4 regions of the Streptomyces sp. NPDC006368 genome follow, and region 2 is predicted to be linked to each of the others. Evidence: riboswitches for the same ligand, from Rfam matches in the RefSeq annotation. Region 2 holds a riboswitch; each other region holds the start of a gene.
The links. Region 2 has a riboswitch for thiamine pyrophosphate ahead of thiC (phosphomethylpyrimidine synthase ThiC). Riboswitches for the same ligand answer to the same signal wherever they lie in the genome.
Positions count from the first base shown of each region.

Region 1: it holds a riboswitch for thiamine pyrophosphate, as region 2 does, so the genes downstream of both, ABZZ38_RS21760 (thiamine ABC transporter substrate-binding protein) here and thiC (phosphomethylpyrimidine synthase ThiC) in region 2, are expected to answer to the same signal.
Region 3: it holds a riboswitch for thiamine pyrophosphate, as region 2 does, so the genes downstream of both, ABZZ38_RS09275 (oxygenase MpaB family protein) here and thiC (phosphomethylpyrimidine synthase ThiC) in region 2, are expected to answer to the same signal.
Region 4: it holds a riboswitch for thiamine pyrophosphate, as region 2 does, so the genes downstream of both, thiO (glycine oxidase ThiO) here and thiC (phosphomethylpyrimidine synthase ThiC) in region 2, are expected to answer to the same signal.

Region 1 covers NZ_JBEXQK010000031.1:59,855-63,738, reverse strand. Annotated here, with positions in the region: gene ABZZ38_RS21765 (iron ABC transporter permease) at 1-997, opposite strand, end outside; gene ABZZ38_RS21760 (thiamine ABC transporter substrate-binding protein) at 1,033-2,127, opposite strand; TPP riboswitch at 2,204-2,329, opposite strand; gene rlmN (23S rRNA (adenine(2503)-C(2))-methyltransferase RlmN) at 2,359-3,471, opposite strand; gene ABZZ38_RS21750 (phosphatidate cytidylyltransferase) at 3,733-3,884, opposite strand, start outside.
Region 2 covers NZ_JBEXQK010000015.1:99,081-102,964, reverse strand. Annotated here, with positions in the region: gene ABZZ38_RS14530 (helix-turn-helix domain-containing protein) at 1-335, shown strand, start outside; gene ABZZ38_RS14525 (SsgA family sporulation/cell division regulator) at 493-927, shown strand; gene ABZZ38_RS14520 (YibE/F family protein) at 992-2,326, opposite strand; TPP riboswitch at 2,398-2,532, shown strand; gene thiC (phosphomethylpyrimidine synthase ThiC) at 2,526-3,884, shown strand, end outside.
Region 3 covers NZ_JBEXQK010000008.1:59,567-63,450, reverse strand. Annotated here, with positions in the region: gene ABZZ38_RS09280 (RecQ family ATP-dependent DNA helicase) at 1-1,211, shown strand, start outside; TPP riboswitch at 1,335-1,468, shown strand; gene ABZZ38_RS09275 (oxygenase MpaB family protein) at 1,616-2,497, shown strand; gene ABZZ38_RS09270 (hypothetical protein) at 3,292-3,884, opposite strand, start outside.
Region 4 covers NZ_JBEXQK010000007.1:181,838-185,721, reverse strand. Annotated here, with positions in the region: gene ABZZ38_RS08945 (Rv2175c family DNA-binding protein) at 1-125, opposite strand, end outside; gene ABZZ38_RS08940 (FAD-dependent oxidoreductase) at 166-1,332, opposite strand; gene ABZZ38_RS08935 (hypothetical protein) at 1,510-1,869, opposite strand; TPP riboswitch at 1,921-2,034, shown strand; gene thiO (glycine oxidase ThiO) at 2,032-3,198, shown strand; gene thiS (sulfur carrier protein ThiS) at 3,195-3,395, shown strand; gene ABZZ38_RS08920 (thiazole synthase) at 3,399-3,884, shown strand, end outside.

The DNA.
Region 1 (3,884 bases), on a different contig from region 2:
TGCCGATGGCCTCCACCGGCGGTACGAGGAAGGTCCCGCCACCCGCGCCGGCGTCCTGGAGCGCCCGGTAGTACGTGAGCCCGTCCGGCCCGCCGAAGGACCGTGCGACGAGGACCGCCAGTGGCAGCAGGAGCAGCAGCGCCACAGTGAGCAGCACGGCGCCGAGCAGCGCCCACTGCCCGGCCCCCCGGGGCCTGCGGGCGGTGCCCGCCGCGTCCACGAGCCTCAGCGCGGTCTCCCGTCCGCGTACCGTCCGCGTGTGCACCGCGAGGATCGCGCCCACCGCCACGAACTGCACCAGGGTCAGCACCGCCGCCGTGGGCAGGTCGAGCAGCTGCGCGGTCTGCCGGTAGATCTCCGCCTCCAGCGTGGCGTACGCGGGCCCGCCGAGGATCTGGACGATGCCGAAGGAGGTGTACGTGAAGAGGAAGACCATCAGCGCGGCGGCGGCCACGGCGGGGGCGAGCGCGGGCAGCGTGACGCGCCGCCACGCCCCGAGCCGGGAGGCGCCCAGCACCCGCGCCGCCTCCTCCTGCCGCGGGTCGAGCTGCGCCCACAGGCCGCCGACCGTGCGGACGACGACGGCGTAGTTGAAGAAGACGTGGGCCAGGAGGATCGCCCACACGGTGGTGTCCAGCCGTACGCCCCACAGCTCGTCGAGCAGCCCGCCGCGCCCGACGAGCGCGAGGAAGGCGGTTCCGACGACGACGGTCGGCAGCACGAACGGCACGGTGACGACGGCCCGCAGCACCTGCTTGCCGGGGAAGTCGAGGCGGGCGAGGACGTACGCGCCGGGCAGCGCGACCAGCAGGGTCAGCGCCGTCGAGGCGCACGCCTGCCAGGTGGTGAACCACAGCACGTCCAGGATGTCCGGGCGGCTCAGCACCTCGCCGAGCCGCCCGAACCGCCAAACGCCGTCCGTCCTCAGGCCGCGCCCGACGATCGCGGCGACGGGGTAGGCGAAGAAGACGGCGAAGAACACCACGGGCAGGGCCATGAGCCCCGCCCGCAGCGCCCCGCCCTTGACGTCCTTTACTTCAGGACGAGCGAGGACCACGACTGGATCCACTGGTCACGGTTCTCGGCGATCTTCTCGGGGGCCACGGTGTGCGGCTTGTCGACCGTCGCGCCGTGCCGGGTGAACAGCTCCGGCAGCGTCGCGTTCTTGATCACCGGGTTCACGAACATCTGCAGCGGCATGTCCTCCTGGAACTTCTCGCTGATCAGGAAGTCGATGAGGGCCTTGCCGCCGTCGGGGTTCTTCGCGCCGGTGAGCAGGCCGGCGAACTCGGTCTGCCGGAAGCAGGTGCCGGTGGAGACCCCGGTCGGCGCCTCGGCCGGCCGCGGGTCGGCGTACAGCACCTCGACGGGCGGGCTGGAGGCGTAGGAGACGACGAGCGGCCGGTCGCCCTTGGCCTTCTTGCCGCCGGCGGAGCCGGAGAACTCCTGGTTGTAGGCGAGCTCCCAGCTGTCGACGACCTTGACGCCGTTGGCCTTCAGCTTCTTCCAGTAGTCCTGCCAGCCCCCGTCGCCGTACTGGGCCGCCGTACCGAGCAGGAAGCCGAGGCCGGGCGAGGACCGCTCCGGGTTCTCGACGACGAGAAGGTCCTTGTAGGCGGGCTCGGCGAGGTCGTCGAAGGTCTGCGGCGGCGCGAGCTTCTTGTCGGCGAAGTACTTCTTGTCGTAGTTGACGCAGATGTCGCCGCTGTCCACGGGGGTGACGCGGTGCTTGTCCTTGTCGAGCTGCACGGCGTCCTGGACCTGGTCCAGGCCCTTCGCCTCGTACGGTTCGAAGAGCCCGTTGTCGAGCGCGCGGGAGAGCAGGGTGTTGTCGACGCCGAAGAAGACGTCGCCCTGCGGGGCGCCCTTGGTGAGGACGGCCTTGTTGACGGCCTCGCCGGCGTCGCCGCTCTTGAGGACCTTGACGGTGTAGCCGGTCTGCTTGGTGAACTCCTTCAGGACGGCCGGGGAGGCGTTGAAGGAGTCGTGGCTGACGAGGGTCACGGTCTTCGACTTCGTACCGCCGTCGCCGGACGCCTTGTCCGAGTCGCCGCCGCAGCCGGTGAGCGTGGTGACGCCCAGCGCGGCGGCCAGCGTGCCGACCGCGATCTTCTTGGTGGTGCTCACTGAGATTCCTCCTGGGTATGACCAGGAAGAGACGCGGCCCTGCCCACCCGTCGGGCGGGTGGGCAGGGCGCAACAGCTCGAGTAACGACCGAACTTCCTACCCAGAATGACCTGGGCGAGGTTCAGAGGGTCTGCAGCCGCCGTGCTTGTTCCCAAGCGTGTGCCGCACTCTCAGCGCTGTGGCGCTCCCCTGTCGGAATATGCAGATGTGTTCGAGCCCAGACTACAAGGTCAGCGCTCTGCCGCCGCGAGCTGTCCACAGGCGCCGTCGATCTCCTGACCGCGCGTGTCGCGGACGGTGACGGGCACGCCGTGGGCGGCGATGGCCTCGACGAACGCCTTCTCGTCCTCGGGGCGCGACGCGGTCCACTTCGACCCGGGGGTCGGGTTGAGCGGGATCAGGTTGACGTGTACCCGCTTGCCCTTGAGGAGGCGGCCGAGCAGGTCACCGCGCCAGGCCTGGTCGTTGATGTCGCGGATGAGCGCGTACTCGATGGAGACGCGGCGGCCGGACTTCTCGGCGTACTCCCAGGCGGCGTCCAGTACCTCGCGGACCTTCCAGCGCGTGTTGACGGGGACGAGGGTGTCGCGCAGCTCGTCGTCGGGGGCGTGCAGCGAGACGGCGAGGCGGCACTTGAAGCCCTCGTCGGCGAAGCGCAGCATGGCCGGGACGAGGCCGACGGTGGAGACGGTGATGCCGCGCTGCGAGAGACCGAGCCCGTCGGGCTCGGGGTCGGTGAGGCGGCGAATGGCGCCGACGACCCGCTTGTAGTTCGCGAGCGGCTCGCCCATGCCCATGAAGACGATGTTGGAGAGGCGGGCCGGGCCCCCGGGGACCTCGCCGTCGCGCAGGGCCCGCATGCCGTCGACGATCTGGTGCACGATCTCGGCGGTCGACAGGTTCCGGTCGAGCCCGGCCTGGCCGGTGGCGCAGAAGGGGCAGTTCATACCGCAGCCGGCCTGCGACGAGATGCACATCGTCACGCGGTCCGGGTAGCGCATGAGGACCGACTCGACGAGCGTGCCGTCGTGCAGCCGCCACAGGGTCTTGCGGGTGGTGTCGTCGTCGCACGAGATGTGCCGTACGACCCTCATCAGGTCGGGCAGCAGCTCGGCGGCGAGCTTCTCGCGCGACGCGGCGGGGATGTCGGTCCACTGGGCCGGGTCGTGGGCGTACCGAGCGAAGTAGTGCTGGGACAGCTGCTTGGCGCGGAACGGCTTCTCGCCGATGGCGGCGACGGCTTCCTTGCGCTCGGCGGGCGTCAGATCGGCGAGGTGACGCGGGGGCTTCGTGGCTCCGCGAGGCGCGACGAATGTCAGTTCTCCCGGGACGGGGCGTGCCATGACCTGGTACTCCTCAGTAAAGACGAGGCCGCGGTCCTGAGCCGGGAGACCTCACCGGATGATCCCCGCGGTGCGCGGGGCCGAAAGGGCCCGCCGCCTCGACGCGACGAGCCCTTCCAGGGTAACCGGATCCCGATTCAGCCTGTTCCGACGAAGACCACCAGCGACAACCACACCACCGGCGCCGTCGGCGACAGCGAGTCGAGCCGGTCCATACCGAGCCGATCCGCGGCTACCGCCGCCTGGCACCGTGGCCCTCCGTCACCCCGCTCCGACAAAGACCACCAGCAACAACCACACCACCGGCGCCGTCGGCAACAGCGAGTCGAGCCGGTCCATGATGCCACCGTGGCCCGGGAGCAGCGTGCCCATGTCCTTGATGCCGAGGTCGCGCTTGATCATGGATTCGCCGA
Region 2 (3,884 bases):
GCCAGTGTCTGCTCAGCCAGCTCGACGAGGGCGCCCGTCAGGACCATCTGGACCGGTATCCCGTCCAGCCGATCACCCCCTACACGGTCCGTGACCGCCGGGCCCTGCTGGAGCGGCTGGCCGGAACGGCGCCGATGCAGCCGCTCATCGAGCGCCAGGAATACGCGCTCGGCACCGTGTGCGCCGCCATTCCCATCACGGCGGGATCGGCGGCCGGGGCGATGGCCATTTCCCTACCCCTCCATAAGGAGGAACGTCTGCGTCCCGCTGTTGACTGGCTGCGCGGGGAAGTGGGCAGCGTGCTGTATTCGCTCGCGTTCTCTATCAGTATCTGAAAACTCACTCCTTGTGATCCTCCAGTACCTCGACCACGATGACGATGACTCAAGAGGGGCGAGTAAGGATCAATAACCGGCCGTTTCGGGCCCGTCCTTCATCAGCTGTTGTTCAGGCTCTTGTTCATAAACTGCTTCATCCACTGCGGGGTACATGATGCGCGAGTCGGTGCAGGCCGAGGTCCTGATGAGTTTCGTCGTTTCGGAGGAGCTCTCCTTCAGAATCCCGGTCGAGCTCGGGTACGAGACGAAGGACCCGTACGCGGTCCGGATGACCTTCCATCTGCCCGGGGACGCGCCTGTGACGTGGGCGTTCGGGCGGGAGTTGCTGCTCGACGGGATCAACGCGCCCAGCGGCGACGGTGATGTGCACATCGCGCCGACCGGCCCCGAGGACCTGTCGGACGTCAGCATCCGCCTCCAGGTCGGCAGCGACCGGGCGCAGTTCCGGGCGAGCGCGCCGCCTCTGGTGGCGTTCCTCGACCGGACCGACAAGCTGGTGCCGCTGGGGCAGGAGTGCTCGCTCGGTGACTTCGAGCACCACTTGGAGGAGGCGCTCGGCCGGATCCTCGCCGAGGAGAACGCCGGCTGAACGACCGGCATCCCACGGATCCGCCGCCGGGTCCCGGCCGCGCGCGGGGGGCGGGGACGGGCCCTTACTTCCGGCGCCGCCTTCCCCGCCCGCCGCGTACCGCCGGGCCCGCGGCGGCGGGGCCCGGCCGGTCGGCGGAGACCACGAGGGCGGCCAGCGCGGTCGTGACCGGCACCGAGGCGACGAGCCCGATCGAACCGACCAGCGTGCGGACGATCTCCTCCGCCACGAGCTCGCTGTTGGCCACCGTCCCCACGCTGCTCTGCGCGATCGAGAAGAGCAGCAGCAGCGGAAGCGCCGCACCCGCGTACGCCAGCACCAGCGTGTTGACCACCGAGGCGATGTGGTCGCGGCCGATGCGGATACCGGCCCGGTACAGCGCTCGGGGGCCCATCTTCGGGTCCGCCTGGTGGAGCTCCCATACGGCCGAGGTCTGGGTGACCGTCACATCGTCCAGCACGCCGAGCGAGCCGATGATGACACCGGCGAGGAGCAGACCGGACATGTCGATGTTCGGGTAAAGACCGTGGATGAGGCCCGTGTTGTCGTCGGTGTTGCCGGAGAGTGACGCCCAGCCGATGAAGAGTGAGCCCAGCAGCCCGATCAGCAGCAGCGAGATCAGCGTGCCCAGCACCGCCACCGAGGTGCGGGCGGTCAGCCCGTGGCAGCTGTAGAGCGCGATCAGCATGATGGCGCTCGACCCCACCACCGCCACGACCAGCGGATTCGATCCCTGCAGGATGGCCGGCAGGATGAAGAGGGTCAGTACGGCGAAACTCACCGCGAGCGCGACGAGCGCCATCACCCCGCGCATCCGGCCGACGGCCACCACCGCCAGCGCGAAGATCGCGGCGAGCAGCGCCATCGGCACCTTGCGGATCACATCGGTGACGGAGTATTGCAGGTCACGCGGTGCGTCAGGGGCATACGCCACCACCACGCCCTGCCCCTCGTCCAGTTGACGGGGCGCGTCGGGCTGCACGATCTCGGTGAACCTGCGGCCCTTGTCCTGGCCCGTGGTGACCTCGACCGTCGCCTTCTCGCACTGGCCCTGCTGCGCGTTGACCGCCTCGCGCCCCTCGGGTGTCGTCGTGTCGCCGGTCGGCGGGACCTGCGCGGCGTTGACGTCCTTGCAGTCCACCTTCTCGACGCGGACGACCTCGCCCTGCTCGGTCTGCCGGTCGAAGCCGACACCGGTGCGCTCGTGCTCCGGTGCGCCGCCCGGCCAGAGCACGGCGAGACCGACCACCACCGCCGTGGCGAAGGGGATCAGCACGGCGGCGATGACCTTGCGCAGGTGCTGGGAGACGGGCGCGGCAGGGCCGTGGCTGTGCGCGTGACCGTGCGTCTGTCCGTGTGCCTGTCCGCTGGGCTCGGGGGTCTCATGTGGGGAAGTCACGGACCGATCATCGCAAGAACGGTGGGGGCCCTCTGTTCAGCGTGGCCGCAAGGACGCTAGCGTGGTGGCACCTTTGTACACGCGGGAGCTCGGAGCACCGGGCTGAGAGGGCGCTGACCTCCGTACGAGACGTACGGAAACGGCTGCGTCGACCGCCGAACCTGTTACCGGGTAATGCCGGCGTAGGGAGTAGGTCACGATGACCGTTCAGGACGCACGCACGCCTGCCTCGAACCAGAACGACGACGAGGCCGGGAAGTCCATCGGATGGCACAAGGGGTACATCGAGGGCTCACGCCCCGACCTCCGTGTGCCGGTCCGCAAGGTGCACCTCACCAACGGCAAGGACGTGACGCTGTACGACACGTCAGGGCCGTACACCGATCCGCATGTCGAGACGGACGTACGCCGCGGCCTGCCGCCGCTGCGCGAGAACTGGATCATCGGGCGGGGTGACACCGAGGAGTACGCCGGCCGTCCGGTTCGCCCCGAGGATGACGGGGTCAAGCACACCTCGCCGCGCGGGGGCCTGCGGAACCTCGACGCCGTCTTCCCCGGCCGGCCGCGCCAGCCGCGCCGTGGCCGCGACGGCCAGGCGGTGACGCAGCTCGCGTACGCGCGCCGCGGCGAGATCACCCCGGAGATGGAGTACGTCGCGCTCCGCGAGAACGTCTCCCCCGAGGTGGTGCGCGAGGAGATCGCGGCCGGCCGCGCCGTACTCCCGGCCAATGTGAACCACCCGGAGATCGAGCCGATGATCATCGGCAAGCGGTTCCTGGTGAAGGTCAACGCCAACATCGGCAACTCCGCCGTCACCTCCTCCATCGAGGAGGAGGTGGAGAAGATGACGTGGGCGACCCGCTGGGGCGCCGACACGGTCATGGACCTTTCCACCGGCCGCAACATCCACACCACCCGTGAGTGGGTGCTGCGCAACTCTCCCGTGCCGATCGGCACCGTGCCGCTCTACCAGGCGCTGGAGAAGGTCGACGGCAAGGCCGAGGAGCTGACCTGGGAGATCTACAAGGACACGGTCATCGAACAGGCCGAGCAGGGCGTCGACTACATGACGGTCCACGCGGGCGTGCTGCTGCGGTACGTGCCGCTGACCGCGCGTCGCAAGACCGGCATCGTCTCGCGCGGCGGCTCGATCATGGCCGCGTGGTGCCTGGCGCACCACAAGGAGTCGTTCCTGTACGAGAACTTCGAGGAGCTCTGCGAGATCCTCGCCGCGTACGACGTGACGTACTCCCTGGGTGACGGTCTGCGCCCCGGCTCCATCGCGGACGCCAACGACGAGGCGCAGTTCGCGGAGCTGCGCACGCTCGGTGAGCTGAACCGGATCGCCAAGCGGCACAACGTCCAGACGATGATCGAAGGCCCGGGCCACGTCCCGATGCACAAGATCAAGGAGAACATCGACCTGCAGCAGGAGATCTGCGAGGAGGCGCCGTTCTACACGCTCGGCCCGCTGACCACGGATGTGGCCCCGGCCTATGACCACATCACCTCCGGTATCGGCGCCGCGATGATCGCGTGGTGGGGCACCGCCATGCTC
Region 3 (3,884 bases), on a different contig from region 2:
ACCTGCGTCTCGCCCCGGTCGTCGAGCGGCTGGGCCGGCCCACGCTGCTCGCGCTGACGGCCACCGCCGCTCCCCCGGTGCGTGAGGAGATCGTGCGGCGGCTGGGGATGAGGGAGGACGCCGTGTCGGTCGTGGCCGGTTTCGACCGGCCGAACATCACGCTGGAGGTGCGGCGGTTCCTGGAGGACCGGGACAAGCGCCGTGCGGTGGTGGAGCGCGCGGCGGCGGAGCCCAAGCCGGGCATCGTGTACACGGCGACGCGCCGGGACGCCGAGGAGTACGCGGCCGAACTCGCCGCGCTGGGCCTGTCCGCCGCCGCCTACCACGCCGGTCTGTCGGGCGACGAGCGCTCCCGGGTCCACGACGCCTTCCTGACCGGCGAGGCGGACGTGGTCGTGGCCACGTCGGCGTTCGGCATGGGCATCGACAAGGAGGACGTGCGGTTCGTGCTCCATGCCTCCGTGACGGGTTCGCTCGACGCGTACTACCAGGAGATCGGCCGGGCGGGCCGGGACGGTGGGCCCGCGGTCGCGGTGCTGCACTACCGGCCGCAGGACACCGGTCTGCAACGCCTCTTCGCCGCCCGTACGCCCGACGAGGAGACGGTCGGCGAGGTCGCCGAGCGGCTCCACGACCAGGACGGCCCGGTGCCGCTGGACGAGCTCGGCGCGGAGACGAACCTGTCACGCCGCCGGGTGACGGCCGCCGCGAACCTGCTGGAGCAGGCGGGGGCAGCCCGCACCGACGACGCCGGCGAGGTGCGCGCCCTCCCGGGCATGACGGCCGATGACGCCACCGCGCGGGCGGCGGAGGCGGCGGAGGCCCGCGGAAGGCTGGAGCGGTCGAGGCTGGAGATGGTGCGGGCGTACGCGGAGACGACGGGCTGCCGGCGTCGCTTCCTGCTCGGTTACTTCGGCGAGGCGTACGAACCCCCGTGCGGCCACTGCGATGTCTGCCTGTCCGACTCCCGCGACGGCTCGGCCGCCGAGGGGCTCCCGGTCCACGGTGACGCCGAACGGACACATCCCGCGGCCGGTTCGTATCCGCCGGGGACCCGGGTGCGGCACCGCGAGTGGGATGACGGCATGGTCATGAGCCAGGAGGGTGACCGGATCACCGTCCTGTTCGACTCCATGGGGTACCGGACGCTGTCCCTGGCGGCGATCACCGACCAGGCACTGCTCACCGTGCTCACGGATCCCTCCGGCTGAGCCACGCCCCTCACCATCCATATCCATGAAAAAAATCATGGTATAAGCCCTTTCATCCGGTCTGTGGAGGACTATGCTGATATCAGACCTGCGGGGCGAGCGAGGGAGTCCCACCGAAGTAGCCGACTCTGGCGGAGATGCCCGCTGGGGCCGACGTCGGCGGTCGGGCTGAGAGGCTGGAAGGTCCACGGACCGGAAGGCGACCCCCATCACCTGATCCGGACCATGCCGGCGAAGGGAGCCCGTCTCGTAGGTCGCCCGTACGACACGCGTGCACCACGAGCCCCGGGCCCGCGCCCCGGGGCTTTCGCATGTGCGAGGCCGGTCGGCACGCCGGACGAGGCCGCCCGCCGCCGCCTCCCGGACCTTGCGGCCGGGCCGGTCCCCGGGCGGATACTTGAAGCATGAACGTGGTGTCCGCGCCCGGCCTCGCCGAGCTGCGGGAGCGACTCGGCAGCACCCTGTTCACCCATGTCGCGGGTCCCGCCGGGCCGGTCAACCGCGCCCGTATCCACGGCACCCCGGGGCCCCGCTGGTTCGCACCGGACCGACCGATCCGTACGGTCCACGGCGACGCCGCGATGTTCATCGGCGGTGTGCGCGCCCTACTGCTCCAGTCCCTGCACCCGCTGGCCATGGCGGCCGTGGCGGCCCACTCCGGCTACCGTGGCGACCCCTGGGGGCGCCTCCAGCGCACCAGCACCTTCCTCGCCATGACGACCTACGGCGCCGCGGACGACGCACAGCGCGCGGTCGACCGCGTCCGGGCCGTGCACGACACGGTGAAAGGTGTCCTCGACACGGGCGAGCCCTACCATGCCGCCGACCCCCACCTGCTCGGCTGGGTGCACGCCGCGGAGGTCGACAGCTTCCTGTGCGCCCATCAACGCTACGGCGCGCACCCTCTCGACGCCGACGGCTGCGACGCCTACGTCGCCGACATGGCGCGCGTGGCGTCCGCGCTCGGCGTCCTCGACCCGCCGCGCGACCGGACGGACCTCGCCGACCGGCTGGCCTCCTACCGGCCGGAGCTGCGGGCCACCCCGGAGGCCCGCGAGGCCGCGCGTTTCATCCTGCTCCGCCCGCCCCTGCCGCCGATCGCCCGCGCCCCGTACACCGTCCTCGCCGCGAGCGCGGTGTCCACGCTCCCGCTGTGGGCGCGCGAGCCGCTCGGGCTGCCGCACGTGCCGGTCGTGGAGAAGACCTGTGTGCGGCTGGGCGGCCACGCCGTGACCAGGGCCATCCGGTGGGCCATGACCCCTCCCCCGCCCGCCGCCCCCGGCTGACCGGGCGATGAGGCGCGCGGAGCCCGGCGCGTCACACCGAGCCGCCCACCACCTCCAGAAGGTCCGACAGACGGCGCCGCCACTTGTGCGAGCGGCTGCAGTACAGCCGAAGGCCGCGCCTGCCCCGCGGCAGGAAGGGGCGACCGCACCACATGCACGGTCGCTGCCCGCCCGGATCCGTGTTCCCCGCTCTCCCCATGCTCATGATCGTAAGCCGGGTCACTCGTGCCGGTGGTCCCGGCCGGTAGCCCCCGGCGGACTCCGGCTCCGTGCGCGAAGCTGAGCGGATGCGCTCGCTCCTCCTGCCTCTCGCTCTCGCCCTCCTCCTCGGAACGGCGGGCTGCGTGTCCGTGCCCCCCGCCGCCACCCCCGGGCCCAACCGGCCGGCGCCGGCGGGCGATCCGGCTCCGGCCCCCGTGGTGCGCAGGCCACCGGCCGAACCCCCGGCGCGGGAAGAGCTGGCGACCACCGGTCCGCTCCCCACGCCCCGTACCGACCCGGTGCGTCGCGGCGGCGCGGCACGCGGCGAACGCCCCACGGCGGACAGGCGGGTCACCGTGGAGCCACCGCGCGGGCAGGCCGTGCGGCGCCCGGCCGCCGAGGGACGGACGGGTTCGAAGCGGCCCGTTCGGCCGCGCCCCGGCCCACCGGCGGCGCGGCCTCGGCCGACGTACGGCATGGCGGACCTGTGCAAAGCCTCACGGGGCGTGACCGACCCGTCGGTGACCGCGCTGTGCCGCGACAGCTTCGTCCGCTGACCGCGCGGTCCCCGGTGCCCGCCGGTGGCGGAGGCGTCACGGGGTCGGCGCGGCACCGGACGGGTAGAAGGTCGACAGCAACGTGTCCATGATCTCGCGCTGGCGGGGCCAGTCGGTGCTCGGTCCGGCCACCTGAGCCCCGTACACGGTGGTGTCCGGGGCCGTGAAGACGCGGTAGATGCCGCGCCGCCGGGTGCCGTCCGTGGCGTCGTGGGCGAACTCCACCTCGACCGCCGCGTCCGGGGCGTCGCCGACGGGTCCGAGTGCCGTCTCGACGTAGCCGGACCAGACCGACCTCACCGCCTGGGAGAACCCGCGCGCCGTCTCCAGCGGATCGGCGGGGCCGGGGACCGGGGTGATCTCCAGGAACGAGGCGTAGTCCGGCGCCTGGTAGGTGTGCGAGCTGCCGCTGAGCCGGTACGTCCAGTCCCGCGGGACCGCGACGCTGAGCCCGCCGGCATCGGTGGAGACGCGGTAGTCACCGGACGGCGCGGTCGGAGGGGCGGTGGGGAAGGCGGTCGAGGACGCGGCCGGGGAGGACGGGCCCGCCGTACCCGGCGAGCTGTCACCGGCCGCCGCCCACCGGACTCCTGCGGCGACGAGGACCGCTGCCACGGCGAGCCCCGCGG
Region 4 (3,884 bases), on a different contig from region 2:
ATCAGCTGGCCCTCCTTGACCAGCTGGCGCACACGCGTCACCTCGACATTCAGCATTTCCGCGATGTCGGGCAGGTGGAGCCAGGCAGGGACGAGAGCATCGATCTTTGCGTCAATCTCGGTCACGGGACAAGCGTGCCATCCCGGACTGACACTCGGTACCCGGCTACGCCCGTGCTGCGGCCTTCAGGGGGACGGAGGGGTCCGCGACGCGCGCCGGGTCGAGCGGCTCGCCCGATTCGATCAGCTTGCGCCCCTGCGCCAGATCACGCGGCCGGCCGACCGCCAGCAGCGCCACCAGGGCACCGTCACGCAGCCACACCACCGACCAGGAGGCGCCGGCCGGGTCGCCCCGCCACACCATCGCGTCGGCCGACGCGTGATGGCCGGCGTACTGCACGAAGCGGCCGAACTGCTCGGACCAGAAGTACGGCACCGGGTCGTACGCGCGCGGCACCTCGCCCACGATGGCGGCGGCGACCGTGCGCGGCCCCTGGAGGGCGTTGTCCCAGTGGTGCACCAGCAGCCGCTCGCCGTAGCGGGCGGAGGGGAAGGAGGCGCAGTCCCCGACGGCGTACACATCGGGCACCGACGTGCGCAGATGGTCGTCGGCGACGATCGCGCCGGCCTCGTCGAGCGTGACGCCCGAACCGGCGAGCCAGTCGGTGGCGGGGCGGGCGCCGATGCCGACGACCACGGCCCCGGCCGGCAGCAGCCTGCCGTCCTCCAGGGCCACCTCGCCGGGCTCGACACGGGCCACGCGTGCGTGCGTGAGGAGCTGGGCGCCGTTCTCCTCGTACCAGGCGGCCATCGGGGCGGCGGCCTCGGCGGGCAGCGCGCCCGCGAGCGGCCGGTCGGCGGCCTCGACGACGGTCACCGCGCACCCCGCCTCGCGCGCGGCCGTCGTGAACTCGGCGCCGATCCAGCCGGCGCCGACGACCACGATGTCGTGCTTGTCGACCAGGACGGGGCGCAGCCGTTCGGCGTCGTCCAGGGTGCGCAGCAGGTGGACGCCGGGGACGCCCTCGCAGCCGGGCAGCGCGAGGGGCACGGCGCCCGTCGCCACGACCAGGACGTCGTAGGGCACGGGGCCGGCCTCGGTGTCGATCTCGTGCGCGTCGGGGCGCAGTCCGGTGACCTCCAGGCCGAGGCGCAGTTCGATGCCGAGGGCCTCGAAGTCCACCTCGAAGGCCGAGCCCTCCGCCGTGCCCAGCAGCACCGCCTTGGACAGCGGTGGCCGGTCGTACGGCTGGTGCGGCTCGGCGCCGATCAGCAGCAGCGGGCCGGCGAAGCCCTGCTCGCGCAGCGCGACGGCGGTCTGCACGCCGGCCATCCCCGCGCCGACGACGACGACACGCCGCCCGGCCGCCGACCCGTCCGCCGCCGACCCGTCCGCCGCCCCGCCCGCGACGGGGCCTCCCGTCGCGGGACCTCCCGCCGCGGGTGCCTCGCCCGGCAGTCCCTCGTCACGCGGCCGGTCTGCATTCATACGCTCGCTCACCCGATCACCTTACGTAGCTGACGTGACGTCAGGAAGTAGCTGCTCGACGACGCTCGTGCCGCTCCCCTCCTGCGACTCCCATTCCCAGGCCTCCTCCAGCCGAACGCGGCCGTCCGGAAGGTCCACCACCGTGGAGACGCAGTGCCCGGACGCCGTCCCTCCGTCGCGCTCGAGCTGCACGTACCGGAAGTCGAGCCGGTCCCCCGCGCGCGTGCCGGCGAGCTGTCCGCGTACGACGTCGCCGCCCGCGTACTCCGCCCGGATCCGGCCGTCCTGCTCGTGGTAGGCGAAGCGGGTCCGCGTACCGACCTGTCCCGGCGATCGGTCGGCGACGGGAGCGAGGACGAGGCCGCCGAGCGAGCGGGCCACTGCGAGGGCTCCCCTACTGAGAGTTGAGGGGTGGGGTTAGTCTGGCCACCGTAGAGCACTCGCGGGAGCCCGGACGCACTGGGCTGAGAGGGAGGCTGGGACGGCCTCCGACCGTACGAACCTGATCCGGGTCATGCCGGCGAAGGGAGGGGCTGGACGCCCATGCATCCACGTACGAGACCGGATGTCCTCGTCATCGGGGGCGGAATCATCGGCCTGGTCACGGCCTGGCGGGCGGCGCAGCGGGGGTTGCGCACCGCCGTCGTCGATCCCGAGCCGGGCGGCGGGGCCGCCCGGGTGGCGGCGGGCATGCTCGCCGCGGTCACCGAGCTCCACTACGGCGAGGAGACCCTCCTCGGCCTCAACCTGGCGTCGGCGCGCCGCTACCCCGGCTTCGTCGCCGAGCTCCAGGACGCGGCGGGCGGGGCGGACGTCGGCTACCGCGCGTGCGGCACGCTCGCCGTCGCCCTGGACGCCGACGACCGCGCGCACCTGCGGGAGCTGCACGCGCTGCAGAGCCGCTCGGGCCTGGAGTCCGAGTGGCTGAGCGGGCGCGAATGCCGGCGTCTGGAGCCCATGCTCGCGCCGGGCGTGCGCGGCGGGCTGCGGGTGGACGGCGACCACCAGGTCGATCCGCGGCGGCTCGCGGCGGCGCTGGTCGCCGCGTGCGAGCGGGCCGGGGTGGACTTCCACCGCACCTGGGCGGACCGGCTGCTGGTGGTACGGCACCGGGCGGCGGGCGCCGGCCTCCGCGACGGGGGGGAGCTGGCCGCCGGACAGGTGGTGCTGGCGGCGGGGAGCCTGAGCGGCAGGCTCGACGGCGTACCGGACGACGTGCTGCCGCCGGTGCGGCCGGTCAAGGGGCAGGTGCTGCGGCTGACGGTGCCTCCCGCGTACGCGCCGTTCCTGTCGCGGACGGTCCGCGCGGTGGTGCGCGGCAGCCACGTCTATCTGGTGCCGCGCGCGAACGGCGAGCTCGTCCTCGGCGCGACCAGCGAGGAGCTCGGCTGGGACACGACGGTCACGGCCGGCGGGGTGTACGAGCTGCTGCGCGACGCCCATGAGCTGGTGCCGGGCATCACCGAGCTGCCGCTGACCGAGACCCGCGCGGGGCTGCGGCCCGGCTCCCCCGACAACGCGCCGCTGCTCGGCCCGACCGCGCTGCCCGGGCTGCACCTGGCGACCGGGCACTACCGCAACGGGGTGCTGCTGACGCCCGTCACGGGTGACGTGATGGCCGAGGTGCTGACCACCGGGGAGCTCCCTCAGGAGGCCCGCGCCTTCGCCCCCGCCCGTTTCCCGTCCCTCTCCCCGGTAGGAGTGTCATGAACGTCTCCGTGAACGGCGAGGCCCGGCGGCTCGCTGGCCCCACCACGCTCGACGCCCTGGTCGCCACCCTCACCACCGCGCCGTCCGGTGTCGCCGCCGCCGTCAACGAGACGGTCGTGCCGCGCGGCCAGTGGGCCGGGACCCTGCTCGACGAGGGCGACCGGGTCGAGGTCCTCACCGCGGTCCAGGGGGGCTGAACCATGGCCGACGACCGTCTGACCATCGCCGGGACCACCTTCGACTCCCGGCTGATCATGGGTACGGGCGGGGCGCCCAGCCTCGACGTCCTGGAGCGCTCCCTCGCGGCCAGCGGCACCGAACTGACGACCGTGGCGATGCGCCGCCTCGACCCGACCGTCCAGGGTTCGGTCCTGTCCGTCCTCGACAAGCTGGGCATCCGTGTCCTGCCGAACACGGCCGGCTGCTTCACCGCGGGCGAGGCCGTGCTGACGGCCCGGCTCGCGCGGGAGGCGCTCGGAACGGACTGGATCAAGCTGGAGGTCGTCGCCGACGAGCGGACGCTGCTGCCCGACCCCATCGAACTGCTCGACGCGGCGGAGACCCTCGTCGACGACGGCTTCACGGTCCTGCCCTACACGAACGACGACCCGGTGCTGGCGCGCAAGCTGGAGGACGTCGGCTGCGCCGCGATCATGCCGCTCGGATCGCCGATCGGCTCGGGGCTC